DNA from 2 places in the Sinorhizobium sp. KGO-5 genome. Region 1 is predicted to be linked to the other one. Evidence: riboswitches for the same ligand, from Rfam matches in the RefSeq annotation. Region 1 holds a riboswitch; the other holds the start of a gene.
The links. Region 1 has a riboswitch for cobalamin ahead of BHD07_RS18230 (ABC transporter substrate-binding protein). Riboswitches for the same ligand answer to the same signal wherever they lie in the genome.
Positions count from the first base shown of each region.

Region 1 (14,480 bases):
TGCGCAGGAATTTGTCCGAAGCCAGCGGAAGGCGGATTGTCGCCGATTGCTGCGGGGCACCGGCAAGATCCGCCTGCATCGGCGAAGTTGTCGATTGCGCTTCCACAAAATCAATCATTTAGAGTTAGCCGATCTCTTGCTAGTGTAACGCCGCGGCCCCTTTCCGGAGGAACGGTCTTCCGCGCCAGATTTGAATGATTGGGAGGAATCTCTGTGAATCGAACATTGAAACGCGCCGCCATCGCGGCGATCGCAAGTGCGTCCCTCGCCCTTTCCGCGGCTTCGACAGGCGCAGCCGAGTTCATCAACGTCCTGACTGGCGGCACTTCCGGGGTGTACTACCCGCTCGGCGTCGCGCTTTCGAAGATATATGGCGATGAGATCGAGGGCGTACGCACGCAGGTGCAGGCGACCAAGGCTTCGGTCGAGAACCTCAACCTCTTGCAGCAGGGGCGCGGCGAGATCGCCTTTTCGCTCGGCGATTCGGTCAAGCTTGCCTGGGAAGGCAATACGGATGCCGGTTTCAAGGCACCGCTCGACAAGCTGCGCGGTATCGCCGCCATCTATCCGAACTATATCCAGATCATGGCGTCGAAGGAGTCGGGCATCAAGACCGTCGCCGATCTCAAGGGCAAGAGCCTTTCCGTCGGCGCACCGAAGTCGGGCACGGAATTGAATGCCAGGGCGATCCTCGGCGCCGCAGGCATGAGTTATGACGACCTCGGCAAGACCGAATACCTGCCCTTCGCCGAATCGGTGGAGCTGATGAAGAACCGGCAGCTCGATGCGACGCTGCAGTCGGCCGGCCTCGGCGTCTCTTCGTTCAAGGATCTGGCGACGTCGCTCGACGTGCAGATGGTCGCAGTCCCCGAAGAGATCGCCACCAAGCTCGGCGCGCCCTACATCGCCGCGACCGTCCCCGCCGGCACCTACCAGGGGCAGGACAGCGATGTGCAGACGGTCGCCGTCGTCAACTTTCTCGTCACCCATTCGGAGGTTTCCGACGAAACCGCCTATCAGATGACGAAGCAGCTCTTCGAGAACATCCCCGCCCTGACGGCGGCTCACAAGGCGGCGGAGAATATCCGCATCGAGGATGCGCTCAAGGGAATGCCTATTCCTCTGCATCCGGGGGCGGAGCGTTACTACAAGGAAAAGGGTCTGCTCTGACCCATGTCGCCCGAAACCGTAAAGCGGTTTCAAAGCGACAGGCAGACACCCTGAAGCGCGTCGCGGAATTCGGTTGAATGCGACGGGCTTCAGGAATTCAGGGGAGGAATCATGATCCACAATACCAATGAACAAAGCGCAACTGCGTCGGCCGAACTGCACCGGCACGACGCGTTGACCCGGGCGTTTCCGGCGACATGGGACGGACGGATCCTGTTTGCCATCGCGCTTGCCTTTTCAGTGTTCCAGATCGCCACCGCGGCGCATCTCGTCGATTTCGCGAGCCAGATCGTGCGCGTGGTGCATGTCGGCTTTGTCACGGTTCTCGTCTTTCCCCTGTTGGCGACGCTCGCAGGCCACGGCACGGTTGCAAAAATCATCGCCTGGAGTCTTGCTTTCCTTGGCGCGGCGGTCGCCTTTTACCAGTGTTACGAATATGCGGAACTCTTGGTGCGTGCCGGCGATCCACTGCCGCGCGACATCGTCTTCGGGGTCGTCGCGCTCGCCGTCGTCTTTGCCGCAGCCTGGGCGCTGATGGGGCCGGCTCTGCCGATCATTTCCGGCGTGTTCCTGGCCTATTGCCTTTTGGGTGAGTATCTGCCGCCGCCGTTCGATCACCGCGGCTACGACTTTTCGCAGGTGATCGACCATATGGCCTATGGCACGGAAGGCATCTACGGCATCCCGACCTTCGTCTCCTCGACCTATATTTTCCTTTTCATCCTGTTTGGCGCCTTCCTCGAAAAAGCCGGCATGATCCGGCTCTTCAACGATGTCTCGTTGAGTTTCGTCGGCGACAGGCGCGGCGGACCCGCGAAGGTCGCGATCATTTCTTCGGGCCTGATGGGCACCATTTCGGGTTCCGGCGTCGCGAATGTGGTCACGACCGGGCAGTTCACCATCCCGCTGATGAAAAAGTTCGGCTATCGAGCGGCCTTTGCAGGCGGCGTCGAGGCAACGGCCTCGATGGGCGGGCAGATCATGCCGCCTGTCATGGGCGCGGTCGCCTTCATCATGGCCGAGACGCTCGGCGTCGAATATTACGAGATCGTCAAGGCGGCGGTCATACCGGCGATCCTCTATTTCGCTTCCGCCTTCTGGATGGTCCATCTCGAAGCCGGCAAGTACGGGCTGCTCGGCCTGCCCAAGGACCAGCTGCCTTCGGCCAAGGCGGCAATCCTCGAACAATGGCATCTGATCCTGCCGCTCGCCGCGCTCGTCTGGCTGCTGTTCTCCGGCTATACGCCGCTTTTTGCCGGTACGGTCGGCCTGGCCTTCACCGGCCTTCTGATCCTGGGCAGTTCGCTCGCGCTCGGCCTTCCCGCCGGTGTCATACGCATCATCTTCTGGGTCGGCCTCGGCCTCGTGGCGGCCGCCTTCTTCCAGTTCGGCATCGGCGTGATCGTCGCAGCGCTGGCGCTGCTGATTGCCGCCAACGCCTTGCTGAAAGGCGGCCGGGAGACCCTGGTGATATGTCGCGACGCCCTTGCCGAAGGGGCCAAGACGGCCCTTCCGGTGGCGATCGCCTGCGCGCTCGTCGGCGTGATCATCGGTACGATGACGCTGACCGGAGCGGCCAATACCTTCGGCCAGTTCATCGTCTCAGTCGGAGGCAAAAGCCTGTTTCTGTCGCTGCTTCTGACCATGGTCACCTGCCTCGTGCTCGGCATGGGCATACCGACGATCCCGAACTACATCATCACCTCGTCGATCGCCGGGCCCGCGCTTCTGGAACTCGGGGTACCGCTTATCGTCAGCCACATGTTCGTCTTCTATTTCGGGATTCTTGCCGATCTGACGCCACCGGTGGCGCTTGCCTGCTTCGCGGCAGCACCGATCGCGCGGGAAAGCGGGCTGAAGATCTCGATCCAGGCGATCAAGGTGGCGGCGGCCGGTTTCGTCATCCCGTTCATGGCCGTTTATTCGCCGGCGCTGATGCTGCAGGATGGCGGCGCGATGGCCGCATCGGTGGGCTATCCGGCTGCCGTCGCCTATATCGTCGTCAAGACCGGTCTGGCGATCGCGCTCTGGGGTGCCGCCGTGGTGGGCTTCGCCGCAGTCCGGCTCGGGGTTTTCGAGCGGGTGCTCGCGGCCGCGGCCGCCTTCACGTTGCTGGCGGCGCTGCCGATCACCGATGAACTCGGCTTTGCACTCTCCGCGCTCTTCGCCTTCGTGATCTGGCGGCGCGCCCGCCAGGCTGGCCGGCAGACGGCGAAACCGGCATGAGCGCGCTTGCCTGCATCATCGGCGGCAAGGCTGTCGCCGTTGCTGCGGGTGTCTTCACCCTCGGCTGGACCCATTCGGTCGAGAAGACCGAATGGCAGGAGCGTTGGGCCGTCACGGCCGAGGGTCTCGTTCTCGAGGAGGCGCGCGTGCAGGGTTCGGGTGCGGGAATGGAGCCGGGAGACAATGCCCGTCGCCAGGGCCGCTGGTGGGTCTGGACGCCCGACCTGCCGCCGCTTCCCGAGCTGGTCCTGGCCGCCTCCGGAGCGACCGTCTCCGGCTGGACGCTTTGCGACGCCGGCGGCTGCCGCGAACTCGCGGCGCAAAGCCGGGAACCAATCGTCCTGCGGCCATGCGATGGCCCAAAGCCATAATGGCCGATGCCGATCTGGCGGCACCGGTTGAAGGCTCATCGGAAAAGTCCGGCGCGCTTATGAAATGTTATTACATAACTTTTTGTTGACGAGCGTAATAACATAACATATTGAACCCCTATGCAGCGGCGTCGCGTTTCACCTTGACCGGAGGCTGCATTCTAAATTAACTGAGCCTGACGGTTCCCCTACCCGTGAGGTGGAGGGGATTAATAGGGAACACGGTGCGGACGACCCAAAAGGGACCAAAACCGTGGCTGCCCCCGCAACTGTAAGCGGATCGTCGTTCATCCTCGTGGCGCCCAGGCGCCAGCCACTGCGCGTTGCGCGGGAAGGCAGATGAGCGATTTCTGTCCGCGAGCCAGGAGACCTGCCGTCAAATCAGATCCAACGTCACGGGCGGGGATGCCCGGAACAGGAGCAAGCCATGACCATCTTTCGCGCCTTGCGGCGCACGCTTTCGTCAGTTTCCCCGAGATCCAGCCGTCACACGTCCGATCGAACCCGATCGGCAGACTGACGATCACGGCCGTATAGCGGCCTCACATTCGGGGACTATTCATGAACAGCTTTTGGAAACGACCGCTCATTGCGGGTCTCATCACCTTTTCCGCAGGCGCAGCGGCTCTTGAACGTCCCGCCTTCGCTGCCGAGACGATCTATCCGTTGACACTCGAGAACTGCGGACGGCAGATCACCTTCGACAAGACGCCGACGCGCACCGTCTCGATCGGCCAGAGCAGCACCGAGATCCTCTATCTGCTCGGCCTTGCGGACAAGGTCGCCGGCACCGCCCTCTGGGTCGGCCCCGTCCTTGAAGGTTACGAGGAGGTCAACGCCAAGGTCGAGCGCCTGGCAGACAACGATCCGAGCTTCGAAAGCGTGCTTGCCAAGAAACCGGACATGGTGGCGGTGCAATTTCAGTGGCAGGTCGGCCCGGAAGGCGTGGTTGCGCGGCCGGAGCAGTTCGAGGAGCTCGGCATTCCGGTCTACACATCGCCTTCGGATTGCACCGGCAAGGAGAATTCGGCGGCGAGCGACGGCGTGCGCCGGCAGGTCTTCACCATGGATCTCGTCTATCGGGAAATTCGCGAGCTGGCGCAGATTTACGATGTTCAGGACAAGGGCGAGAAGGTCGTGGCCGAGCTGAAAAGCCGAGAAGAGGCGGCGCGCGCCAAGGTCGCCTCGGCCGGGGGCAAACTCTCGGCGGTCTTCTGGTTCTCCAGCGCTGCCGATGCCGACCCCTATGTCGCCGGCAGGAACGGCGCACCCGGCTACATCATGGCGGCGCTCGGCATCGAAAACATCATCGACACAGAAGACGAATGGCCGACGGTCGGCTGGGAAACCATCGCCAAGGCCGAGCCGACCATGATCGTTGCCGGTTCCATGGAGCGTCGACGCTACCCGCTCGACAGCCTCGACGCCAAACTCGAATTCCTGAAGACCGATCCCGTGGCGAGCCTCATGCCGGCAGTCGCCAAAGGCTATGTGTTCGACATGGATGCGCAGGCGATGAACCCGACGATCCGCACGATCGAAGGAATCGAAGCGCTGGCGGATGCCATCGCCGAGGCCGGACTTGCGCCCAAGGCTGGGCCGGCTTCCAAGGGTGGGTTCGGCAAGTGAGCCGCGTGCTGACCCTGGCCGGGCGAACGGGGACGGGACGCGTCGGCGCGGCCATCGCCGCGCTCGTGATCCTGTTCGCGGCACTCTGGATGGGCGCTGCGATCGGCGAAACGGCGATCCCGTTCAGGACGGTTGCGCAGACAGTCGCGAATCGGCTGTGGAACGCCGGCTATCCGCTGGCCCCGATCGACGAGGGCATCATCTGGAGCTACCGACTGAGCCGGGCGGTCGTGGCCGCTTCCTGCGGGGCGGCGCTTGCGCTCTCCGGCGCCGTGCTGCAATCGCTGCTGCGCAATCCGCTCGCCGATCCCTATATTCTCGGCATCTCCGCCGGAGCCTCGACGGGGGCGGTCAGCGTCGCCATCCTCGGTGTGGGTGCCGGGATGCTGACGCTGCCGCTCGGCGCCTTCATCGGCGCGCTGGTCGCTTTCGTCCTGGTGAGCCTGCTGGCGGTGAAGGCCGGCCGCGGCACCGCGGCGATCATCCTGGCGGGTGTGGCGGGGTCACAGCTCTTCAACGCACTGACCTCCTTCATCGTCACCAAGGCGGCCACGGCCGAGCAGGCGCGTGGCATCATGTTCTGGCTGCTCGGCAATCTTTCGGGCGTGCGCTGGCCGGATGCCTGGCTCGCCGTGCCGGCGACGCTTCTCGGTCTCGTCGTCTGTCTCTGGCATGCCCGTCCCCTCGACGCGTTTACCTTCGGGTCGGAATCGGCTGCCTCGCTCGGCATCTCGGTCAGGCGAACCTATTTCGCGCTTGTCGGCGTCTCGGCGATGATGACTGCGGTGATGGTATCCATCGTCGGGTCGATCGGTTTCGTCGGCCTCGTCATCCCCCATGCGGCCCGCATGCTCGTCGGCGTCCGCCACGGTGTCCTGCTGCCGGCAGCGGCGCTCATCGGCGCCGTGTTCATGATCCTCGCGGACATACTGTCGCGCGTTCTCATTCCCGGCCAGGTCCTGCCGATCGGCGTGATCACGGCGCTCGTCGGCGCTCCGGCCTTCGCGTTGATACTCGGACAAAGGAGGGACCGCGCATGACGCTTTCGGCGCGCGGGGTTTCATGGTCGGCCGGCGGGGTGGACATCCTGAAGGAGGTCTCCCTCACGGTCGAGACGGGAGAGTTCCTCGGCATCATCGGCCCGAACGGTTCCGGCAAGACGAGCCTGATGTCGCTCATATCGGGCATCCGCAAGCCGAAGAAGGGGGAGGTGCTTCTGGACGGTTCTCCGATCGGGACGCTCGGCCGCCGCACGGTCGCGCAAAGGCTCGCTCTGGTCGAGCAGCAGGCCGAGACCGGCGAGAGGATCACCGCGCGCCAGGCGGTAGAGCTCGGCCGCACACCCTATCTCGGGCCGCTTTCGCCCTGGTCGCCGGAGGACGATGCGATCGTCGAGGCGGCGCTCGAAAACGTGGATATGGCGCATCTTGCCGATCGCCTGTGGCACACGCTCTCCGGCGGCGAGCGGCAAAGGCTGCACATTGCTCGGGCGCTGGCGCAGCAATCGAAGATCCTGCTTCTCGACGAGCCGACCAACCATCTCGACATCGGCCATCAGATCAGCCTGCTCGACCTCGTTCGCCGCCAGGACCTGACGGTGGTCGCAGCGCTCCACGACCTCAACCACGCCGCTATGTTCTGCGATCGGATTGCGGTGATGCAGGCCGGCCGGCTGGTGGCGCTCGGGCCCCCGCGGGAGGTACTGACGGTCGAGCGCATCCGCGCGGTGTTCGGGATCGAGGTCGAGGTCGAGCACGACTTCGACGGAAGCTGCTCCATCCGCTATCGCGCCAGACGCCCGCGTCCGCTTGCCGCAATCTCCGCCGTCGGAACCTGACCCATGGACATGCGCAACCACCACCTGAAGGAAGATATCCGCGAATACTGGTCGAAGCGGTCGGAAACGTTCGACCTCGCCTTCGGCCACCGCATCCCGCCGGGACCGGAGCTCGACGCCTGGGCGGCAGCGATGCGCAGCGCACTCGGGGCGAGGCCGCTGAAGGTTCTCGAACTCGCCTGCGGGACGGGGGAGGTGACCAACGTGCTCCTTTCGCTCGGCCACGAAGTGACGGCGCTGGATTTCTCCGAGGCCATGCTCGCGGTGGCGCGGCGCAAGCACGCAGGGAACGACAGGGTTCGTTTCATTCTGGCCGATGCCGAGCACACGATGGAGCCGGACGAGACCTATGATGCCGTGGTCTGCCGGCATCTCGTCTGGACGCTGACGGAGCCGGAGCAGGCTTTCGCCGAATGGTTCCGCCTGCTGAAACCGGGCGGAAGGCTGCTCGTCTTCGACGGGGACTGGTCGAAGCCGACGCCGCTCGGCCGTCTGGCGTCTTTCGCGGTGGCTGCCCTCGAGCGGATCATCGGCCATGACCCGCATTACGACGGCGCCATGAGCGAACGCCACGCAAAGATCATGGAGCGTCTGCCCTTTGGCGATGGCCTCACCGTCGAAAGACTTCTTCCCTTGATCGAAGAGGCGGGATTCCAGAACATAGAGTTGCCGTCCCGCCGCCCGATCGCGGCGGCCCAGCGCAGGAATGCCGATCTCAGAAACAGGCTGAGGACATTCTTCTACCGCAGGTTCTTCCTCGTCTGCTCGCGGCCTTCGGGAGATTCACTTTGAGTTTATGACGGCTGCCGCGGGATGGACAATGGCGTTGAAGCTCTGGTCGGTTTGTCGGCACGCATGGTGATGCGCTTGAATTCCATGAGTACCGACCGTGCGTCCGCTGCAAAGTGCTACAGCGACATTTGCGCGTCTCATATGACGCGCGGCGCTGTAGGAGGCCTATCGGAGGGCTGCAATCTCTCTTTTTTCCTCATGCCTGTGCTCGTCACAGGGATGAGAGCAGCGCCGCGTCCGCGGCGCGGGAAGCGTTCTTTCAGCCCAAGGACTTGGTCTGGCTGGATTCCTGTGACATGCACAGGAATGAGGGGGCCGGGGATGTGCGGCCAATTTCACCCTCGAAAGGAACTCCCGGCCCCCGGCCGCCGTTTCCGGGTTGCTGTCTCTGACAAGTTGGGACCCAGACACGGAGGATGAGCATATGGCACAGGAAAAGCGACTCGGATCCACCATACCGCGCGGCGTGGTCGATACGAAGAACGGATCGGTAGGCGTTCCGGACCAGGCAAGCATGGAAGAGGAAGTCAGATCGTTGCGCGAGCAGGTCAATGCGCTGACCGAAAAGCTCTCCGATCTCGGCATCTATTCCGGCAGGGCCATCGCGGATACGGGCCGCAGGGCCGGCGAGATGGCAAGGGAACATCCCGCCTGGACGGCGCTCGCCGTAGTCGGTCTTCTGGGGCTGCTCATTGCAGGAACCAGCCGGCCCTATTGGCATTCGCGAAGCTCCTCGCGCATCGAGGACCTGATCGCCGATATCGAGGATCGGCTGAGCGATCTGAAGGGCCGTTATTGGTCAAGCGGCTGGCGGCCCTGGTGAAAATTGGACCCGTCCTGCCGGAGACAATGTGCGGTCCATGGAAGGGCGCGCTGCCGCCATCGGGAGATCGGCGGCATGGTTTGCGAGGAACCGGTCGGTTTCTCGCTCCTTCGGTCGCCGTGAGGTCGCCGGCGCGTGCCGGCCAGAAACAAGCGCAACCCGAGTTCGAGCGCGAAAAGCTGAACCTCATTCGGCGTCGAGGTCGATGAGCGCTATCCCGAGTTCCGGTCGCTTGCGCCGGCGCAATCCAGTCGGGCTTTCGCGAATGATGACCTCCAGGGTCGGACGGACGCGACCCTCCAGAAGGTGCCCGCCACGGGTCGACCCGTCTTCCAACCCCAGAACCGCATGCAAATGCAGGCTCGGGCGGCCGGCTTCGTCGCGGGCAATGTCGCCGATCGCGCTCAGAACTTCCGATTGCTCGGCTACGGGGATCTTCCTGTAATTTCTGCTTTCGACACGGAAGAAGCCCACCGTCGCGCTGCTGAAGGCGCCGATCGCCGTCACCGATGCGCCGGCGATGCCCGCCTGCGCTGCGAAGGCCGAAATGGCCGAGAATGCTTCGTCGCCCTCCTCGAGTACGAGAATGAAGGTGCGTTCGCTCGCGTCTTGCGCCAAAAGTTTCTGCTTCATCAATTCGTCCTCGTCTCAGCCCGAACCTGTACGACGGCGATCTGTTCCGGATTCAGCGAAGCGCCGGATCGTTCATCCCGTGCCGGTCACCTCCGCGAGCGCGTCAGGCTACAAAATCGAAACGCCCGAACTTGCCGTCCTCCGTGTCGCGAATGTCAAGCTGCAGCGACGGCGTATAAAGGTGATCACGGTTGTTCTGAGGTTCGTTCGGGAAGAAGAGCTGCGTTGTCAGGACCGCGGCGCCGGGAGGGCGCACCCGAAAATGATAGTGGCGGGTGCGGCCGGGATAGAGTGCCGGGACGATGGTGCTGAACCACCATCGCCCGCGTTCGTCGGTCATGTGGTGCCCCCGCAGCCTGTAGCCGCGTGTATCGTAGGCGCCGGTTTCGTCCGCATGCCAGATTTCGACGAGACTGCCGGCGATCGGCCGGCAATTGCCGTCGAGCACGTAGCCGGCAATGGTGATGCGTTCGCCGTTCGGGGCGTCGCCGGAAAGTTCGTGCCTGAGCGGCGCATCGGGCTTGTAGAAAGGGCCCGCCGTCAGCGCGGGCGTCAGGTCGTCATCGTCGTCGCAGGCGGGCGTGAGCGGCAATGCGGGTCGCTGCGCCGCGGCGCGATCGGCGACGGGCAGGGCGGGCAAGGCCAGAAACGCCCTCAGCAGGGAACGTCGGGTCGGCAGCATGGTCGCCTCCTTCGTGGAGCGTTCGCGCGTCCTTGGCGGGGCGTCGCGTTCGGACATGGCCAGTGATACGAGCATAGAGCATTTTAAACCCGAGGGCAGCCGGCCGCCTGGCGCGGCACAGGCCGATTTTCCCCTAACGCTGGCGGTTCGCGCCGAACGAGGGCATGATTGTCCCTGGCGGCGATCGCGCTGCCGTCCCTTGCCGCTCCCACAAGGAGACCCGGCGAGCCTGGAATCAACCTAGAAGCTTCAGGAGGAAACCGTGAGCGAGCACGTCTACAAGAAGATCGAGCTGATCGGCAGTTCGCCAAACTCGATAGACGAGGCCATCGAAGGCGCGATTTCGCGTGCTTCGAAAACGACCCGGAATCTCGACTGGTTCGAGGTGGACCAGATTCGCGGCCAGATCGTGAATGGCAAGGTCGCGCATTACCAGGTGGTGATGAAGGTGGGCTTCCGCATCGACGATTGAAGTGCGCGCGGCGCCGAGCGGGATTCGACATTCCGCCCTGACTTGTTCTGCGGGTTTCAACCGCCTGCGATTGGAGAGGAGACGCCGGCACCGATGAGGAAGCCGGCGATGCCGGGTGGTGGCCCGTTGCGAAGGCCGGATGAACCGGATGGGTATGTATGTTCGCGCGCCGAGTACTGACAATCTCGTGCCGGCCGCGCCGCTTTCCCATGCCGATCTCTCGGCCATCATCAATTTCATAAATAGAAGCATTCGAACTATGAAATTCACCAACCTCGACTTCTATGTATGATCGCGGCTCCCGAGGGGCCCGCATGTACCTATCGCGCCTGACGAATCGGCTCCACGGGGTACCGCCTGCGTGTTCGCAGACGGGGGACACCCAGGCGTCCTCGATCGAAATGAATCAAGGTGCCCGTGGCCCATGAACAAGACGGGCTTGCAATATTCGCCGGTGAAGTTAGTCAGGCCGCAGGCGTGCGCAGGCTCGCGGAAAGACAGGCACCAGGGAGGAGAGCAGTCTCGTGGAAGCACTCAACCAATTCTTTAACTGGCTCAACGGCATCGTTTGGGGCGTGCCCATGATCGTGCTGATCATTGGCACCGGTCTGTATCTTCAGCTTCGCCTGGGCTTCATGCCGATCCGCAAAGTGGGCTACGGCTTCCGCATGATCTTGAAAAGCCGCAGGCCGGGGAGGGCCGCCGAAGGCGAGATTACGCCGTACGCCGCGCTGATGACGGCGCTCTCGGCCACCATCGGCACGGGCAACATCGCCGGCGTCGCTACCGCTATCGCGGTGGGTGGACCCGGTGCGCTGTTCTGGATGTGGATTACCGCCTTCGTCGGAATGGCGACGAAATACGCCGAGGTCGTCGTAGCGGTGAAATACCGCGAGGTCGACGACAAAGGCGAACACGCCGGCGGACCGATGTTCGCCATCAAAAATGGGCTCGGGAAGCACTGGCAGTGGCTGGGCACCGCCTTTGCCATCTTCGGGGGACTGGCGGGTTTCGGTATCGGAAACATGGTTCAGGCCAACGGTATCGCCAGTGCGGTCGAGAACGCCTTCGGCATCGAGACCTGGATCAGCGGCATCGTGATGACCGTCTTGACGGGTGCGGTGATTCTCGGCGGCATCAAGCGAATCGGCGCCGTGGCCGAGAAGGTCGTGCCCTTCATGGCGATCTTCTATCTCACCTGTGTGGTCGTCGTCCTGATCGTCTTTGCCGGCAACATCCCCGAGGCGATCGCCACCATCTTCACCCAGGCATTCAGTCCGACGGCAGCCACCGGCGGCTTCCTCGGCTCCACTGTACTGATGGCGATCCGCATGGGTGTGGCGCGCGGGATCTTCTCGAACGAGGCGGGCCTCGGCACCGCCGGTATCGCACAGGCTGCCGGCTCGACCGCCAATCCCGTTTTCTCCGGCGTCATCGGCATGATGGGGACGTTCATCGACACGATCATCGTCTGCACCCTGACCGGTCTGGCGATCATGGTGTCGGGCGTCTGGGCCTCGGGCGAAACCGGAGCGGTGCTGAGTTCTGCGGCCTTCGAAGCGGCGCTGCCCGGCTATGGGAATTATCTCGTGACCATCTCGCTGGCATTGTTCGCCTTCACGACGATCCTCGGCTGGGCCTATTATGCCGAGAAGTGCTGGGAATACCTGATCGGAACCGTGAGCGCGATACCGTTCCGCATCGTGTGGACCGTCGCGGTGTTCTTCGGCGCCACCCTCAGCCTCGACTTTGCCTGGCTGGTGGCCGACACGCTGAACGCACTGATGGCTATCCCCAACCTTATCTCGTTGCTGCTCCTGTCCCCGGTCATCGCCCAACTGACGCGCGACTACTTTGCCGAAGAACGCGCCGTCACCGGAGTGCCGTCGCGCAGCCGGAGCTAGCTGGCCAAGCGTGCGTGCGGGAAGGTTCGCAGAGCGTTCCCGCACTCGCGCTGGTTTGCGATCTTAGGCGCTGAATCGCTCTAAAGCTCCATCACCTCCGCATCGCCGAAGGCCGCGGTCACCATGATTTCTACCCGCATGTCCGGGTCGCCGAGCTCGACGGCGCAGCAGCATCGGGTTGGCGGGTTCTGCGGTGCCACCCATTCCTTCCAGACCGCATCCATCGCGGCAAAATCGGCCATGCTGGTAATCCAGACTTCGGCGGTCAGCAGGCGTGACTTGTCCGTGCCTGCGCGTGCAAGCAACTCGTCGATTTTCGCCAGCGTTTCCCGCGTCTGTGTGGCGACGTCACCGGCATTGTCGGAAAACTGGCCGGAGAGGTAACAGACGCCGTTGTATTTCACGAGGCGGCTTCTGCGTGCGTTCACGTCAAAGCGTTCCACTTTCATGATCGGTTCTTCCCTTAGAGGACTTCCAGGAAAAGTGCGTATCGGCTTTCCGTCCGGAAGTGCGTCGTTCAAACTCTCTAGGCTTCCAGGCCCGCTTTGCGGCTTTCGATCGCCGAGACGATCTGGAAGCCGATGCTGCGGAAGGGTTCGGGGGCGATCAGGCTGGCCGTTCCCATCGCGCCGCTGACCCTTGCCGGATCGCCGGTGCCGAGCATCAGTTCGGCGAGATGCCGGCCGAGCATCGTGCCTTTTGCTATCCCGCTGCCATTACAGCCGCCGGAGGCGAAAAGGCCGTCGTCGAGCTTGCCCCACCACGGCGCGCCATTCATGGTGAACGCCGTCGCGCCGCCCCAGACATATTCCAGGTCCACATGGCCCAAACCCGGCCACCGCCGGACAAAGCGGTCGCGCAACTTCGCGGACGCCTCCTCCACGGGCACTTCGTGCTCGTGGGCATAAAGGGAGCGCACCATGAGACGGTCGCGCCCGATGCGCCGCAAAGTCGTCCCAAGCCGATGAGAGGGCAGGAGACCCCATGCCGGCGACTGGCCGAGATGGCCGAGGTCTGCCTCGGGGACCGGGCACGTCACCGCGGCATAGGTAAAGATCGTGGTCATGCGGAGCTTGAGATAGCCGAAACGCCGGATGAACCCGTTGTTTGCGAGAGCGACGCTTCGCGCGCGCACGACGCCGCCATCGGTCAGGAGCTCCCAGCCCCCACCGTTCCGCTTCAATCGTTGGACCGCCGTATTTTCGTAAAGATCGATGCCGTCCGGCAGGGAGTCGGCAAGGCCGCGAATGAGGGCTGCCGGTTGCAGCAAATAGGTGTCGTTCAGATAAATGCCGAAGCGGTAATAATCCGATCCGATGCGCTCGGCTATTTCGTTCCGCCCCAGCACCGTGTGGCTTATTCCGTTGGCCTTCGCGACTTCGACGACCTGCCTCAGCGAGGCCTCCCCGGCTTCCGTCGCCGCAGCACGGATCGATCCGACTTTCTGCAGCTCGCATTCGATACCGGCATCTGCAATCATGCCTTTGAGCCAGTCGAAGGATTCACTCATCAGAGCCGTTTGACGCCGCGCTTTCTCGGCGCCGGCAAGGGTGGCGGTGCGAGGCAGCACTTCGGACCCGGTGAAACCGGAATTGCGGGCCGAAGATCCTTCTCCGACGGATGATGCCTCGAACACGGCAATGCTTGCCTGCGGATCGAGTTCACGGAGTCGGCGCGCGATCGCCAGGCCGGTGTAGCCGGCACCCACGATGGCATAATCGACGGTAAGGTCGCTCTGCAACGGTGAGCGGGGTGTACGCTTCGGGAGCATTCTATTCCAGCCGCATGGGCTGGAATAGATCGGAAAAATCTCTTTGGACATAATGGGTTCATCACACAATGAATTGGGCTGCGGTTTCCCGCAGCCCGTGGATTGTTATTCCGTGAAATGAGTGAGTTCGGTCACCAGCGGCCCGAGCGACATCGAGCCCTTGAAATCGA
Region 1 is NZ_BDIZ01000003.1:904,624-919,103, forward strand. Features, by position in the region: gene BHD07_RS18215 (TAXI family TRAP transporter solute-binding subunit) at 226-1,170, shown strand; gene BHD07_RS18220 (TRAP transporter permease) at 1,282-3,396, shown strand; gene BHD07_RS18225 (DUF1850 domain-containing protein) at 3,393-3,767, shown strand; cobalamin riboswitch at 3,930-4,159, shown strand; gene BHD07_RS18230 (ABC transporter substrate-binding protein) at 4,329-5,396, shown strand; gene BHD07_RS18235 (FecCD family ABC transporter permease) at 5,393-6,436, shown strand; gene BHD07_RS18240 (ABC transporter ATP-binding protein) at 6,433-7,233, shown strand; gene BHD07_RS18245 (class I SAM-dependent methyltransferase) at 7,237-8,025, shown strand; gene BHD07_RS18250 (hypothetical protein) at 8,450-8,848, shown strand; gene BHD07_RS18255 (PPC domain-containing DNA-binding protein) at 9,035-9,481, opposite strand; gene BHD07_RS18260 (dioxygenase family protein) at 9,585-10,163, opposite strand; gene BHD07_RS18265 (dodecin) at 10,426-10,635, shown strand; gene BHD07_RS18270 (alanine/glycine:cation symporter family protein) at 11,160-12,539, shown strand; gene BHD07_RS18275 (RidA family protein) at 12,620-12,988, opposite strand; gene BHD07_RS18280 (NAD(P)/FAD-dependent oxidoreductase) at 13,066-14,310, opposite strand; gene BHD07_RS18285 (ABC transporter substrate-binding protein) at 14,416-14,480, opposite strand, start outside.

Region 2 (14,480 bases), on a different contig from region 1:
TGCTCTACGATCTGGAGAACAACATGGAAGTCGATCCGGCCGTGGTGGTGCTCTCGGGCAGCGGCAGCAATATAGGCATCAGCGCCGATACGCTCTTCCAACTGTCGCAGCTCAGGAAGGGCGGGTAGGGCTTAACGGCGGCCGGACCGGCACGCGTCGTTACTCGCCTCAATCCTCGCGCAGCACCTTATCGGGGTTCATGATCCCCGCCGGGTCGAAGGCGTGTTTGATCCGCCGCATGAGCTCGATCTCGATCGGCGAGCGGATCGCCGCGAGTTCGTCGCGTTTCAACTGGCCGATGCCATGCTCGGCAGATATCGAGCCCTCATGCTTGAGCACGACGGCGTGAACGATCGCATTGATCTCGCGCCACCGGTCGAGAAAGCCCTGCTTGTCCGCGCCGACGGGCTGGGAGATGTTGTAGTGGATATTGCCGTCGCCCATATGGCCGAAAGCGCAGATGCGTGCGCCGGGAATGGCCTTGGAGACCAGCGCATCGGCTTCCGTCATGAAGGCCGGAATGCTCGATACCGGGACCGAAACGTCATGCTTGATCGAGCCGCCTTCGGGCTTTTGTGCCGGCGACATGCTTTCGCGCATGTGCCAGAGCGCTCTGCGCTGCGCTTCGTTCTGGGCGATGACGGCGTTCTCGACGAGACCGTCGGAGATGACCGCTTCGAGAAGGTCTTGCACCATCCGCTCCGCGCTTTCGGCGGTATCCGAGGTGGAGATATCGATCAGCGCGTACCACGGATGCGTCGTTTCCATCGGATCTCTCACGCCGGCGATGTGCCGAGTGGTGAACTCGATGCCGAGCCGCGGCATCAGTTCGAAGCCCGTCAGGGCCGGCCCGCAGAGGCTCGATGCCCGATCGAAAAGCGCCAGTGCGTCCTCGACGCTTCTGAGGCCGGCAAAAGCCACCTGGTGACCCCGCGGTTTCGGGAAGAGCTTCAAAACGGCGCCGGTTATGACGCCGAGTGTTCCCTCGGCACCGATGAAAAGATCGCGCAGATCGTAGCCCGTATTGTCCTTCTTGAGGCGTCTGAGCCCGTTCCAGATCTCCCCGGTCGGAAGCACGACCTCCAGCCCCAGGCAAAGCTGGCGCATATTGCCATAGACAAGCACGGCAGTGCCGCCGGCATTGGTAGAAAGATTGCCGCCGATCCGGGCGGAGCCTTCCGAGCCGAGTGACAGGGGAAAAAGCCGGTCGACGTCATCGGCGGCCTTCTGGATATCCGCCAGAATACAACCGGCATCGGCTACGATCACGTTGCCGACCGGGTCGATGTCGCGGATGCGGTTCAGCCGCTCGAGGGAAAGGACCACGTCGGCTCTGCCCTCGCGCGGAATCTGGCCGGCCACATGTCCGGTATTGCCGCCCTGCGGCACGACTGCCGTTCGGGTCTGGCTCGCAAGCCGCATGACCAGCGAAACTTCCTCGACGGAGCCGGGCCTGAGCACGAGCGGCGTCGTGCCGTGATAGAGCCCGCGGGACTCGACCAGGTAGGGGGCCGTGTCGGCGGGTGCGGTGAGGGCATTGCCGGGCCCGACGATGTCGACGAAGGAGGCGATGAGTTCGGGAGATGGAAGTATGGTGGTCATGGCCCTGCCTCGGATCACGTGGTTGCTTCAAGCGTGCCGGTGGCCATCAGCCCCGCGGCGCGGCCGCGCGCTGCAGCCGGTCGATGATCGCTTCGCCGAGCCCCACGCTCGGGATCGGGCCGAAAGCGATGGTCGCGGCGCCGCTGGCATCCGCCTTTTTCATATAATCGAAAAGATTGGCCGCGGCTTCCCGCAGGCTGCCGCCCGGACTGAGATCCAGGACGATCGCGGCATCGCCTTCACCGGGAAGTGCCTTTCCGCCGAAGCGGATGAGGGCCTCTCCTTTCCGGACCTCATCGGCATCGAGCCGCACAGCGGCACCGGGAGCGTAATGCGAGGCGAGCATGCCGGGCGCCTCGATGACAGCGCCGGCGGTCTCAGGACGCTCGATGGCGAGACCGGTCAAAGCTTCGATCTCTGCCGCGTCGAGCCCCCCGGGCCTCAGCAGCCGCAGCCTTCCGCTCTCGACCTTGACGATGGTCGATTCCAGGCCGATCGCGGCCGGGCCTGCGTCGAGGATGAGCTTCAGCCTGGAGCCGAGATCCGCCTGCACATGGGCCGCACTGGTGGGACTGATCTTGCCCGAGGTGTTGGCGCTCGGCGCCGCCAACGGCCGTCCGAACCGGGCGATCACCCGACGCGAGAAGCCGTCGGGCATCCGAATTCCGAGCGTATCGAGACCGGCGGATGCGAGCGTGTGCACGGTGCTTTCCCGCCGCTGCGGCAGGATCAGCGTGAGGGGGCCAGGCCAAAAAGCCTCGGCCAAACGTCTCGAGACCGGATCGAAGGTCACATGCGCCTCCGCCATCGCCAGATCGGAGACGTGACAGATCAGCGGATTGAACCGCGGCCGCCCCTTCATCTCGTAGATGCGGCTGATCGCATCGGGGGTCGTGGCATCGGCGGCAAGGCCGTATACGGTCTCCGTGGGGATCGCCACGGGTTCCCCGTCCGAAAGAACTGCGCAAGCCGTCTCGATTGCCCGCTCCGGTTCGATGCGCGTGTCGATGATTTCGGCCATGGCGTTCTGATCCTTTCCGTCGCTTCCTTAACGGAGCGATTGCAAAAACAGAACGATTTTCTTGGTCAAAGGCTGCGAATGATCCGCCGCAAGGCTTCGTCGCGTGCGCCGAGCATCAGCACGTTCTTCAGCGCCACCTTCGGATCCTGCGTCCGGAAAATCAGGCCGTTGCCGCGCACGTTGCGGTTGACGACGATCCGCTCTTCGCCGGCATTGGGCTCGATCGCGACGGCGAAATACATGCGCGAATAGCCCGGCTGGATCCGGTCGAAGAAATCGGTCTCGTTCCCGAGGTCGCAGAAGAAGTTCGCGAGATAAAAGGACCAGGTGATCTCATGTCCCTTGGCGAGGCAGGTTTTCGCGGCGGTCACGTGGCAGTAGCCGAGATGCGGACTGTTGGCGAGCGTGCGATGGAAGACCATCTTCGGGAACTGCATCGAGGCATGAAACCCGTTGATTCGGCTGTGGGTCGTCTCGCCCGCCGTCGTCAGCTTCCGCGCCGTTCGCTGCGCAACCTCGGCATAACTGAGATACTGACGCTCGTTCGCCATCCACCGGCGTCTGTCGATCCGGCCGGTCCGCAGGAACTCGGTGTGAGCCTTGGCTTTCGCCGGTGCGGCCGCCTTGTCGGCAGCGTCGTAATATCGGAGTTTTGCCATGGGCGTCGTCGCGCCATCCTGTCCGAAAGCGGGTTGATGGTAGCGAACGTAAATCATCACAGTTAACGAATTGGTTCGTTTGCGGCCGTGCGGGCATCGATCAGACCTTGTGTCGGTGGGCCGTGTCGTAAAATGGCCAGTCGCCTTCGCGCCATGAACGGCGCTGCCGAAAAATCCGCCGGCTGCGCGGAGATTCACCTACTTCCTTGTTTGTTATGGACAATATCCGTCTGCCAATAGTGCCGATTGCGCCGCGAATGGCTGTCGTCTTTCTGGAATCGGATGTCGTCTATTGGCAGTTGCCGGACCGGCCCTCAGGCTTAGATGAGGACACTCAAGGTGCTGCCTCGAAGGGAAGGCGGAGAATTGGGAAGCCGGTCAAATCCCGGCGCTGCCCCCGCAACGGTGGTGGAGCGAACAGCCACGGCAGAAGGCCACTGGACACAGCGTCCGGGAAGGCGCCGGGCAGGTCCCTTGCGGACAGCTCCAGAGCCCGGAAACCAGCCTTGAAGCAGAAACAGACCGTAGCTGGTTGCGGCGGGCAGCCGGATCGGAGCCAATTGCGTTGCGGGTCCATGCGGCCGGCGCGGGTTCCAGTCCTGCCTCTCCGAAACGGCGGAAAACGAGGATAAGGGCATGGAAATTCAGACCGAAATGCTGCGCAAGCTGAAGACCCGTCGCGATGGCTACAGCCTCGACCGCGCCTTCTACGTCGATCCTGATTATTATCGCCAGGACCTGGAGCAGATCTGGTACAAGGATTGGCTGTTCATCGGCCATGATTGTGAAGTCCCGCGGCCGGGGAACTATTTCACGGTGCAGGTCGGCGATTACCCGGTCGTTATCGTGCGAGACAGACAGGGCGCGGTGCGGGCACTGCATAATTCGTGCCGCCATCGCGGCTCGCGCGTCTGCACGCAGCACAAAGGCTCATCCGCCAAACTCGTCTGTCCCTACCACCAGTGGACCTACGAGCTCGACGGCCGCCTGCTCTTCGCGCGGCAGATGCCTGAGGGCTTCGACCCGGCCGAACACAGTCTTAAGCCGATCCACTGCGAAACCGTCGGCGGTTACATCTTCATCAGCCTTGCCGAACAGCCGATGGACTTCCGGCCGTTCCGCGAGACGGTCGCGGCCTATCTCGCGCCGCACCGCCTCGGGGAAACGAAGGTCGCCTTCGAGAGCACGATCGTCGAGAAGGGCAATTGGAAGCTGGTCTGGGAGAACAATCGCGAGTGCTACCACTGCGCCGCCAATCATCCGGAACTCTGCCGTACCTATCCCGAAGCGCCGACCGTCACCGGTGTCCAGGGGGCGATGAACGACCCGGAAATCGGCGCCCATTGGCAGAAATGCGAGGCGGCGGGCCTTCCGAGCGCTTTCAGGATCGCGCCCACCGGCCAGTTCCGCATGACGAGAATGCCCCTGATCAACGGCGCCGAGAGCTATACGATGTCCGGACAGAAGGCCGTACGCAGGCAGCTCTCTGCCGGGCTCGACGCCGATGGCATCGGCACGCTGCTCCTCTTCCATTATCCGACGACGTGGAACCACATTCTGGGCGATCATGCGATCACCTTCCGCGTTCTGCCGCTCGGGCCGGAACTGACGCAGGTTACGACCAAATGGCTGGTCAACAAGGATGCGGTGGAGGGCGTCGACTATACGATAGACGAGCTGACGCACGTCTGGACGGAGACCAACGACCAGGACCGGCAGATCGTCGAGGAAAACGCGTTCGGGATCCGCTCGCCGGCCTATGAGCCGGGTCCATATTCGGCCGAACACGAGGGCGGCGTCATGCAGTTCGTCGAGTGGTATTCGAACTTCATGCTGGACCGCCTTCAGGGCGGGGCCACGCAGCTCTCGCGGGTGGCATGACCATGGAAATGCCTCGCTCCTTTCACCATTTCGACGAGCTCGATCCCTGGAGAGACCGTCAGCACATGCTGGAGTGCACGTCGGCCGTAGCCGAAGCCGCCGACGTGATGACTTTCACCTTCCGCTCCGACAAGCCGGCCTGGTTCCGCTACCTGCCCGGGCAGTTCGTGACGCTCGAACTGCCCGTCTCGGCCGAGCCGGTGATGCGCACCTATACGCTGTCATCCTCGCCCTCGCGCCCGCTTTCGGTCGCGGTCACGGTCAAGGCGCAGCCGGGAAGCATCGGCACCCGCTGGATGTTCGACAATCTGAAACCGGGCATGATGCTCAAGGCGTTCGGGCCGCTCGGCGATTTCAGCTTCGTCCGTCATCCCGGTGAAAAGTATCTCTTCATTTCGGCGGGGTCGGGCGTCACGCCGATGATGTCGATGACGCGCTGGATGGCCGACTGCGCACCGGAAACGGATGTCACCTTCATTTCCTGCGCCCGCCGCCCGGACGATCTCCTCTTCAGAACGGAGCTCGAAGTTCTCGCGCGTCAGATGCCGCGGCTCAATCTCGGCTTCCTCGTGGAGGGGCATGAGGCGCGGCATGGCTGGCATGGTCTGCGCGGGCGCATCGACGCGGCGAAGCTGCCGATGCTCGCACCGGATTTCGTGGAAAGAACCGTTTTCTGCTGCGGGCCCGAGCCGTTCATGGGCAATGTTCGGGCAATGCTGGAATCGGCGGGCTTCGACATGGCCGGCTATCACCAGGAGAGCTTCCAGCCCGCCGCGGCGCCGGCGGCCGAGGAGCTTGCAATTCGGGCGGGGCCGGCGGCCGATGCCGGGGCCGGTGCGGCGCGGGTGACCTTTACCATGAGCGGCAAGGAGGCGACCGCCGTTCCCGGCCAGACGATTCTGCAGACGGCCCGGGCCAACGGCGTCAGGATCGGGGCCGCCTGCGAGGGCGGCATCTGCGGAACGTGCCGGGTGATGAAGATCGCCGGCGATGTCGAGATGAACCACAATGGCGGCATTCTCGACGATGAGATCGAGGAGGGCTACATCCTCGCCTGCTGTTCGCGGCCGACAAGCGACGTCCAGATCGAGGCCTGAGTTACCGCCGCTCGGATTGGTAGGGCAGGCGTGCCTCGGCGGCCCTGACGGCGATGGAGCCGGTAACCGTCTCGTCGGCGCCCGCCCCTGATCCGCTCTCCGCCTCGGCGCGGCTTATCACCAGCGGCCGCGAAAGAGCGGCCGTTGCACTCGCATTCAACGCCGGGATCGTGCCGACGGTGGCCGAGGCGATAACGGTGAGCACCGGCGGCTTCTCCGGAAGAAGCGCGCCATGGGGCCAGACTCTCTTCAGTGCCGATGCACTCATCGCTGCGACATTCACGTCTATATCGTCGAGGGTGCCGGGCACCCGATAGGGGCAACGCTTCTTTCCGCAATTATGCGCCGACGAGAATTGCCAGAGCGCGTAGCGGTCCCAGTTTCCCATCGGAAAGACTTTGCGGATATCGGGCTTATAGCGCGCATACCAGAGCGGAAGACGCGCTAGAAGCCGATGCTTGAAGCGGTTGGCGGCAATGTGTTTCGCGGTTGCGTGGTTGGTATAGAGGACGGGATAGCGCCCCGTCCGGGCCTTCACATGGCCGGCGAAGATTGCTGCGTCTTCGAGCGACATGTATTTTTCCGGATCGATCCCTTCGATATCGAGCACCATCAGCTCGTCGTCGCGCGGATCGGCATAGTCGATGAAGTGGTTCGCCTGATCGACGGGGTTGCCGGGCCTTGCCAGATGATAGGCGCCCCAGAGCAGGCCATGCGAGCGCGCGATCATCCGGCGCGTCTGATAGAGTTCCCGGCTGACCGCATATTTGCGCCACATCGTCTTGCAATGTGCAACCGTATCGCCGCCGTGGTCACCGGTACAAGTGTAGCTTTCCGGCAGGCCGTCGGAAGCCTTCGCGATGAAGCCCGCTATCCGCTTGTCCTTCAGCATGGCTTCCCAGTCGATGCTGTTCAGCTCGTAAGCGTCGACGATGAGGGCGTTCCGCCGCTCTTTCCACGGCTCCACTTCGCTCGCGCGTGCGTTCGCCGCCGCGAAGGTCAGGCCCATGAGGACCGCCAGGCGCAAGATCATCCCTATGATCGAGATTCCCCGCTTTTCCATTCTCTGAGATTGCCGACTTAGAGTTAAGAGGTCGTAAATCTCAGCCCCGGCCTCAATCTGCGCGAGGCGGACGCTTCTGTACACCGACCTCAAGAGGCAAAGTCGACGGCCCGATTCCGCCCAGGATTGTATCGACGGCGAGATTTTTCCTTTGCTGCATCCGCGCGCGATGGTTGCTTCCGGCGACTTCTGCCCTAGTCTTGGTATGTCGCCCTTGCAAGGGCCGGTTGTACATGAAATCGAAGGCAGGAGGAAATGATGTCACTGAAATGGCTTTCGGGCGCGCTTGCAGCGATGACGCTGGCGGCATCGGCGGTGCCGTCTCAGGCTTTCACGCCTCTGCCCCCGCGGGTTGCCGTCGAGAGCGCCGTCACGGACGTTCAGTACGCGCCGCGGCGCGGTTATTATCGGTATGGCGACTTCTATTACTATAACGGCTATCGTGGGTACCGCTATCAGCGGCCCGGCTACCGCTATTACCGCGGTTGGTGGTACCCGGGGGCTGCCTTCCGACCCGGCATCGTGATCGAGCGTCGTCCCGCCGTTCGCCCGCCGGTGCGCTACGGCAGCCGGCATGTCCAATGGTGCTATGATCGCTACCGCTCTTACAGGGCTTACGACAACAGCTATCAGCCCTATAACGGGCCCCGCCGGCAGTGCTATTCTCCCTATAGCTGATCGGTCCGCTTCGCTCAAATAATGCCGATGCGCTTGAGCACGAGCCAGGCAACGCCCATCGACAAGGCAATGAACATTCCCGCAAAAACGGTGCCGCTGCCCTCGGAGAAGGGTAGCGCCCCCGTGTTCATGCCGAAAAAGCCGGTCACCAGCGTCGGCGGCAGAAGGAAGGCTGTCATCAGCGAGAGGATATAGAGATGGCGGTTCGTTTCCGAGGAAATCTTGCTGTCGATTTCCTCGTGCAGCAGCCGTGCGCGTTCCTGAAGAGCGAACACATCGCGGTCGACGGATTCCAGCCGATCGGAGAGCCTCTCGGTCACGTCGATGAAGCCCGGCGGCACCTCATCCTCTTCCAGTGCCCCGGCCCGGCGCAGCAGGGCGAGCACGGTCCTTAAGTGCCGGTGCAGCCGCACGACGGTCCGTCGCAAGGGCGCCAGCCCCGGCTGTTTCCTGTGTCCCGCCTCGCCATAGACATGGTCCTCGATGATGTTCAATTCCTCCGTCAATTCGAGCACCAGCGTGATCAGGGTGCGCTGGAACTCGACGACGAGCATTTCGAAGAGATCGATCGGGCGGCTGCATTTGGAGCTCTTTTCCACGGCCGCCTTCACCCGGTCGATGCTCCTTAGCGGATGCAGGCGCGTGGTGATGATCATCCGGTCGCTGACGGCGAAATGAAGCCAGCCGATCGTCTGCGTCACCGCGTCGAATGTCCGCTCGAAATCGACCAGCGTGCCGTGCACGACGTCATCCGCGACCGTGATCGCCGCCTGCGTGTCGTGGCTCGTAAGGGTCGCGATTGCCTCCTGCGGAAGATTGCCGATGCGCTCGATCAGCGCCGGTGTGCGCGCGTCGCTGAGCGCGAGGTGCAACCAGACCCAGTCTTCACCTGCCTTAAGGCTTTCAACGGGCGAATCGGCAGCTATGCGCTGACACCGGCTTTCGCCCGGTGCGAACCGGTAGGCCCAGACGAGGCCCGGTATTTCGGGTGAAATCAGGTTCATCGGAGTGCCTCGGCCCGGAGCGGTCGAGTCGGCTTCTATTCGCGGCCCATGACAGTTTTGTTACAGTTTCCCTGGCCGTAACCGCCAGCCGCCCGTGGCGAGTTGACGTTGACGTTCACGTAAAAATGACTAGTCTGCTGCGCATCTAATAGGCGCCGGCTGCGGACGGCGGCGGATGCAGGGAGGAGCACCATGTACAAGGCACCGGTCGACGAGATCGCATTCACCCTGAAACACGTCGCCGGCCTGTCCGAGGTGCTCGACGCCGGGACGTTCGGCGAACTCGGCGACGACCTTGTGGACGCGATCCTCGGCGAGGCCGGGCGCTTCGCCTCGGAAGAGGTGGCGCCGCTCGGCGAGGCGGGCGACCGGCAGGGATCGCGGCTCGTCGATGGCGCCGTCAAGACGCCGGAGGGCTGGCGGGAGCTTTACCGCAACTGGATCGCCGGCGGCTGGAACGGCCTGACGGCTCCGGAAGCTTTCGGCGGGCAGAACCTGCCGCACATGTTGCACGTCGCCGCCATGGAAATGTGGAACAGCGGCTCGATGGCCTTCGCCCTTGCGCCGACGCTTACCATGGGCGCCATCGAAGCGCTCGAGAAGCACGGCACCGACGCTCTGAAGGCGACCTTCCTGCCGAAGATGGTTTCGGGCGAATGGATGGGGACCATGAACCTGACCGAGCCGCATGCCGGTTCGGACCTCGGCGTGCTGAAGACCCGCGCCGAGCGCCGCGGCGACGGCACCTATCGCATCGTGGGGCAAAAGATCTTCATCACCTGGGGCGAGCACGATTTCACCGACAATATCGTCCATCTGGTACTCGCGCGGCTGCCCGATGCGCCATCCGGAACGAAGGGCATTTCGCTGTTTCTCGTGCCGAAGTTCCTCGTCAACGAGGACGGTACGCTTGGCGAGCGCAACGACGTTTTCTGCCACTCGCTGGAGCACAAACTCGGCATCCACGGATCGCCGACCTGCACCATGATCTACGGCGACGGGAAATTCGGCCGCGAGAAGGGGGCGATCGGCTATCTGATCGGTGAGGAAAACCGCGGTCTCGCCTGCATGTTCACAATGATGAACAATGCGCGGCTCGCGGTCGGGATGCAGGGCGTCGCCATCGCGGAGGCCGCCACCCAGAAAGCGATCGCCTACGCCAAGGAGCGCACGCAGGGCCGCGCGCCGGGGTGGAGCGGCGACGGCATGAGTCCGATCATAGAGCATCCGGATATCGCCCGCACGCTGCTGACGATGAAAGCGCTGACGCAGGGATCGCGCGCCATCGCCTATGCCTGCGCCCACGCCGTCGACATGGCGCATGCCGCGCAAGGGGAGGGAGCCCGCCACTGGCAGGAGCGTTCGAGCCTGCTGACGCCGATCGCCAAGTCCTTCGCCACCGACGCCGGCGTCGACGTCGCCTCGATGGGCATTCAGGTCCATGGCGGCATGGGCTTCATCGAGGAGACCGGGGCCGCGCGCTATCTCCGCGACGCCCGAATCGCGCCGATCTACGAAGGCACCAACGGCATTCAGGCGATCGACCTCGTCACCCGCAAGCTGACGCTCTCCGATGGCGCACAGGTGCGCGGCTTCATCGCCGAACTCCGAGAGGTCGCCGCTGCCGCTGCCGCGTCGAACAGGGAAGGCTTCGGCGAGACGGCCGCACGGCTCGATGCGGCGGTTGCGGATCTCGAAGGGGCGACCGACTGGCTGCTTTCGAGGCTTCGCGACGGAAAGCTCGCCGAGGCGCTCGCCGGCGCGACCGCCTACCAGCGCCTGTTCGGCCTCGTGCTGACCGGAGTCTATCTCGCCAAAGGCGGCCTTGCCGAAGCCGGTGACGGGCGGCAGGACCGGCGCGTTGCGCTTTGCCGCTTCGCAGCGGAAAACCTGCTCTCGGAGACGAGCGCGCTCAAGGACCGTGTCGTCAACGGGGCGGAAAGTCTCGCCGCAGCCCGTTCCATACTCGACTGAGGGAAACCCATGACCGACCACGTGCTCGTCGAACGGCCGGAAGCCTATCCCGGCGTTCAGCTTATCCGCTTCAATCGGCCGGAGAAGAAGAACGCCATCACGCGCCAGATGTACGCCAGGATGACGGAGGCGCTGACCGCTGCCGGAACGGATCCCGCCATCCGCGCGATGGCATTCCTCGGAACGGAAGGGTGCTTCTCGGCCGGCAACGACATGGCCGACTTCCTCGCCTTCGCCATGGGGGGCAGCATGGGGGACGAGGTTTTGGACTTCCTGCGGGCGCTTGCCGGCGCGACGAAACCGATCGTTTCCGGCGTAGACGGACTGGCCATCGGCATCGGCACGACGATCCACCTCCATTGCGACCTGACGGTCGCCTCGGCCCGCTCGGTGTTCAAGACCCCGTTCGTCGATCTGGCGCTCGTTCCGGAAGCGGCCTCGAGCCTGAGCGCTCCGCGCATCATGGGCCATCAGCGCGCCTTTGCCCTGCTTGCTGCCGGCGAGCCGCTCGACGCGGCCGGTGCACGCGAGGCGGGGCTTATCTGGAAGATCGTGGAAGAGACCGCCGTCGAGGAGGAAACGCTATCAGCTGCAGCGCGCCTGGCAAAAAAACCGCCGGAAGCGCTGCGCATCGCCCGCGACCTCATTCGCGGCGATCGCAGCGATGTGCTTGCCCGGATCGAGGAGGAGGCGAAGCATTTTGCCGCGCAATTGAAAAGCGCCGAGGCGCGCGCCGCGTTCGAGGCCTTCATGCGCCGGTAGGCGGCAATTCGCCAGGTCGCTTCCAGCCATCGCGACTTTGCATGGATCAATTTTAATCGCTTCTTAAATAGCTCCCGCTAGCGTCCAGCCGCAGTAGGTCTCCCTCGGCGCCGCAGGAATTGTGCGGCACGCGAGACCCCCGGCCGCATGAAGCATTGCCGGCTCCGCCTTTGCGGCATGTCCCATCGTTTTCCCGCCGTCCTTCAAGTCGCTCAGCGGCCGATCCGTCGCGCCCGGGAAGATCATCGCGAGCTCATCCCGGCGGCGTTGCCGCCTCTTTCAGGGAGCCCCACCTTGTCCAAACGATCGAATCTCATGACGCGCATTCTCGTTGCCGCGTCCTGCGTCGTCGTCGGCGCCTTTGCAGGCTTTTCCGTCTATATCGACAGTCTCCAGCGCGCCACGACCACGAAAGCAGTGGAGGAGGATATCGCTTCCTCCGGAAATCAGGCGGCGCAGAGCGTCGCCAACTGGCTGAACGGCCGTGTGACGCTGACCGCGATGGCGGCGGACGCTGCCGGCCGGGTGGCTGACGAAGCGGCCATTCAGGGCGTCCTGAAGAACGACGTGCTGACCGGCGAATTCATCTCCACCTATGTCGGCGACGAGAGCGGCCGGTTCATGATCTGGCCGGATTCGAAAATGCCCGACGGCTACGATCCGCGCCAGCGCCCCTGGTATCAGCAGGCGGTGAAAGCCGATGCACGCGTCCTTACCGAACCCTATGTCGACGCGTCGAGCGGCGACCTGATCATCAGCGCCGCTGTGCCGGTGAAGCACGAAGGCAAGCTTTACGGTGTGACCGGCAGCGATTTCTCGCTGAAGGCCCTCGTTTCCATGGTCAACGGCATCGATGTCGGCGGCGAAGGCTTTGCGTTCCTTGCCAACAAGGATGGCCAGATACTGGTTCATCCGAATGCCAAGCTCGTGACGAAGACGCTCGCCGACGCCTTCCCGGCGGATACGCCGGCGATCGGCACCGGGATCATGCACACCGAGCTCGACGGCAAGCCGATGCTCGTGAGCTTCGTGCCGGTGAAGGGGCTCCCGTCGGTCGAATGGTATGTCGGCTTCGCGCTCGATGCGGATGTCGCCTATTCGGCGATCAGCCAGTTCCGCGTCGCCGCGACGATCGCCACGATCCTGGCGGTCGGCGCCATGATCGCCTTCCTCGCCACACTTCTGAGCCGCCTCGTCATCCGTCCGGTAACCGACATGACCGGCGCCATGGAGAAGCTCGCAGCCGGCAGTCTCGACGTTACGATTCCGGGTGAGGAGCGGCGCGACCAGATCGGGTCGATGGCGGCGGCCGTCGCCGTTTTCCGCGCCAATGCGGTCGAACGGAAGCGCCTGGAAGACGAGGCCGAATCCAACCGGTCGCTTTCGGAGCGCGAGCGCCTCGAGCGCGAGGCGCAGAAGACCCGCGATGCAGCCGAGGTTCAGCATGCGGTCGATGCGCTGGCAACGGGTCTCGGACGGCTGGCCGACGGCGATCTCGCCTATCGGATCGGCAGTCCCTTTGCCGATCGCCTGGATCGCCTCCGGGAAGACTTCAACAATTCGGTCGCCAAGCTGCACGACGCGCTTTGCGCCGTCGGGGCGAATGCCCGCGCGATCGACGCGGGTGCGAGCGAAATCCGTTCGGCCGCCGACGACCTCGCACGCCGCACCGAACAGCAGGCGGCATCCGTCGAAGAAACGGCCGCTGCGCTCGAGGAGATCACCACGACCGTCCGCGATTCCGCCCACCGGGCCGAGGAAGTCGGTGCGCTGGTCGCCCGTACCCGTGCCGGTGCGGAGAAGTCCGGGGAAGTGGTGCAGAATGCGGTTGAGGCCATGCATGCCATCGAGAAATCATCAGGAGAAATCTCGAACATTATCGGCGTCATCGACGACATCGCCTTCCAGACCAATCTCCTGGCGCTGAATGCCGGCGTCGAAGCGGCACGGGCAGGCGAGGCGGGCAAGGGTTTCGCGGTCGTCGCCCAGGAGGTGCGCGAACTCGCTCAACGCTCGGCCAATGCCGCCAAGGAAATCAAGGCGCTGATCACGACCTCCGGCGAGCAGGTACATTCCGGCGTGACGCTGGTCGGCGATACCGGACGGGCGCTGCAGGCGATCGTCGCCGAGGTGCAGGAGATCAACAAGCATGTAAGCGCAATCGTGACCGCGACTCGCGAGCAGTCGACCGGTCTCCAGGAGATCAACACGGCCGTCAACACGATGGACCAGGGCACGCAGCAGAACGCCGCGATGGTCGAGCAGCAGACGGCCGCCAGTCACGGTCTCGCATCCGAGGCAGCGGCGCTCAACGCGCTGCTCTCCCAGTTCATACTGGGCGAGACGCAAGCGGCCTCTTACCAGGCCGCGAGCCGCCGCCGCGCGGCCTGACGGCGATCCCAGGGAACGTGCAGCGGTTTCCGTGGAACAGCTTGAACCAACAAGGCCCGGTTCGTTGCCGGGCCTTTTTCATTTTTCGAGCGTCGCTACCGTTTCCACATGCGCCGACCAGAGGAACTGGTCGATCGGCGTCACCCCGGTAATGCGATAACCGGCTGCGGTCAGTATCGAAAGGTCCCTCGCCAGGCTCACCGGATTACAGGAGACGGCGGCGACCTTCTTCACGCCGGATCGGGCAAGCTCGTGACATTGCGTTTCGGCGCCGGCGCGGGGCGGGTCGAAGACCACGGCGTCGAAGGCTTTCAATTCCTGCGCCATCATCGGCCGGCGGAAAAGATC
Region 2 is NZ_BDIZ01000001.1:1,306,966-1,321,445, forward strand. Features, by position in the region: gene BHD07_RS06180 (DUF1217 domain-containing protein) at 1-128, shown strand, start outside; gene BHD07_RS06185 (FAD-binding oxidoreductase) at 169-1,602, opposite strand; gene BHD07_RS06190 (L-threonylcarbamoyladenylate synthase) at 1,649-2,623, opposite strand; gene BHD07_RS06195 (DUF6656 family protein) at 2,689-3,282, opposite strand; cobalamin riboswitch at 3,603-3,805, shown strand; gene BHD07_RS06200 (aromatic ring-hydroxylating oxygenase subunit alpha) at 3,919-5,163, shown strand; gene BHD07_RS06205 (hybrid-cluster NAD(P)-dependent oxidoreductase) at 5,160-6,260, shown strand; gene BHD07_RS06210 (glycoside hydrolase family 25 protein) at 6,262-7,323, opposite strand; gene BHD07_RS06215 (BA14K family protein) at 7,582-8,001, shown strand; gene BHD07_RS06220 (transporter) at 8,016-9,005, opposite strand; gene BHD07_RS06225 (acyl-CoA dehydrogenase) at 9,198-10,979, shown strand; gene BHD07_RS06230 (crotonase/enoyl-CoA hydratase family protein) at 10,989-11,741, shown strand; gene mcpU (methyl-accepting chemotaxis protein McpU) at 12,036-14,132, shown strand; gene BHD07_RS06240 (class I SAM-dependent RNA methyltransferase) at 14,211-14,480, opposite strand, start outside.
Region 2: another riboswitch for cobalamin. It lies ahead of BHD07_RS06200 (aromatic ring-hydroxylating oxygenase subunit alpha); the one in region 1 lies ahead of BHD07_RS18230 (ABC transporter substrate-binding protein).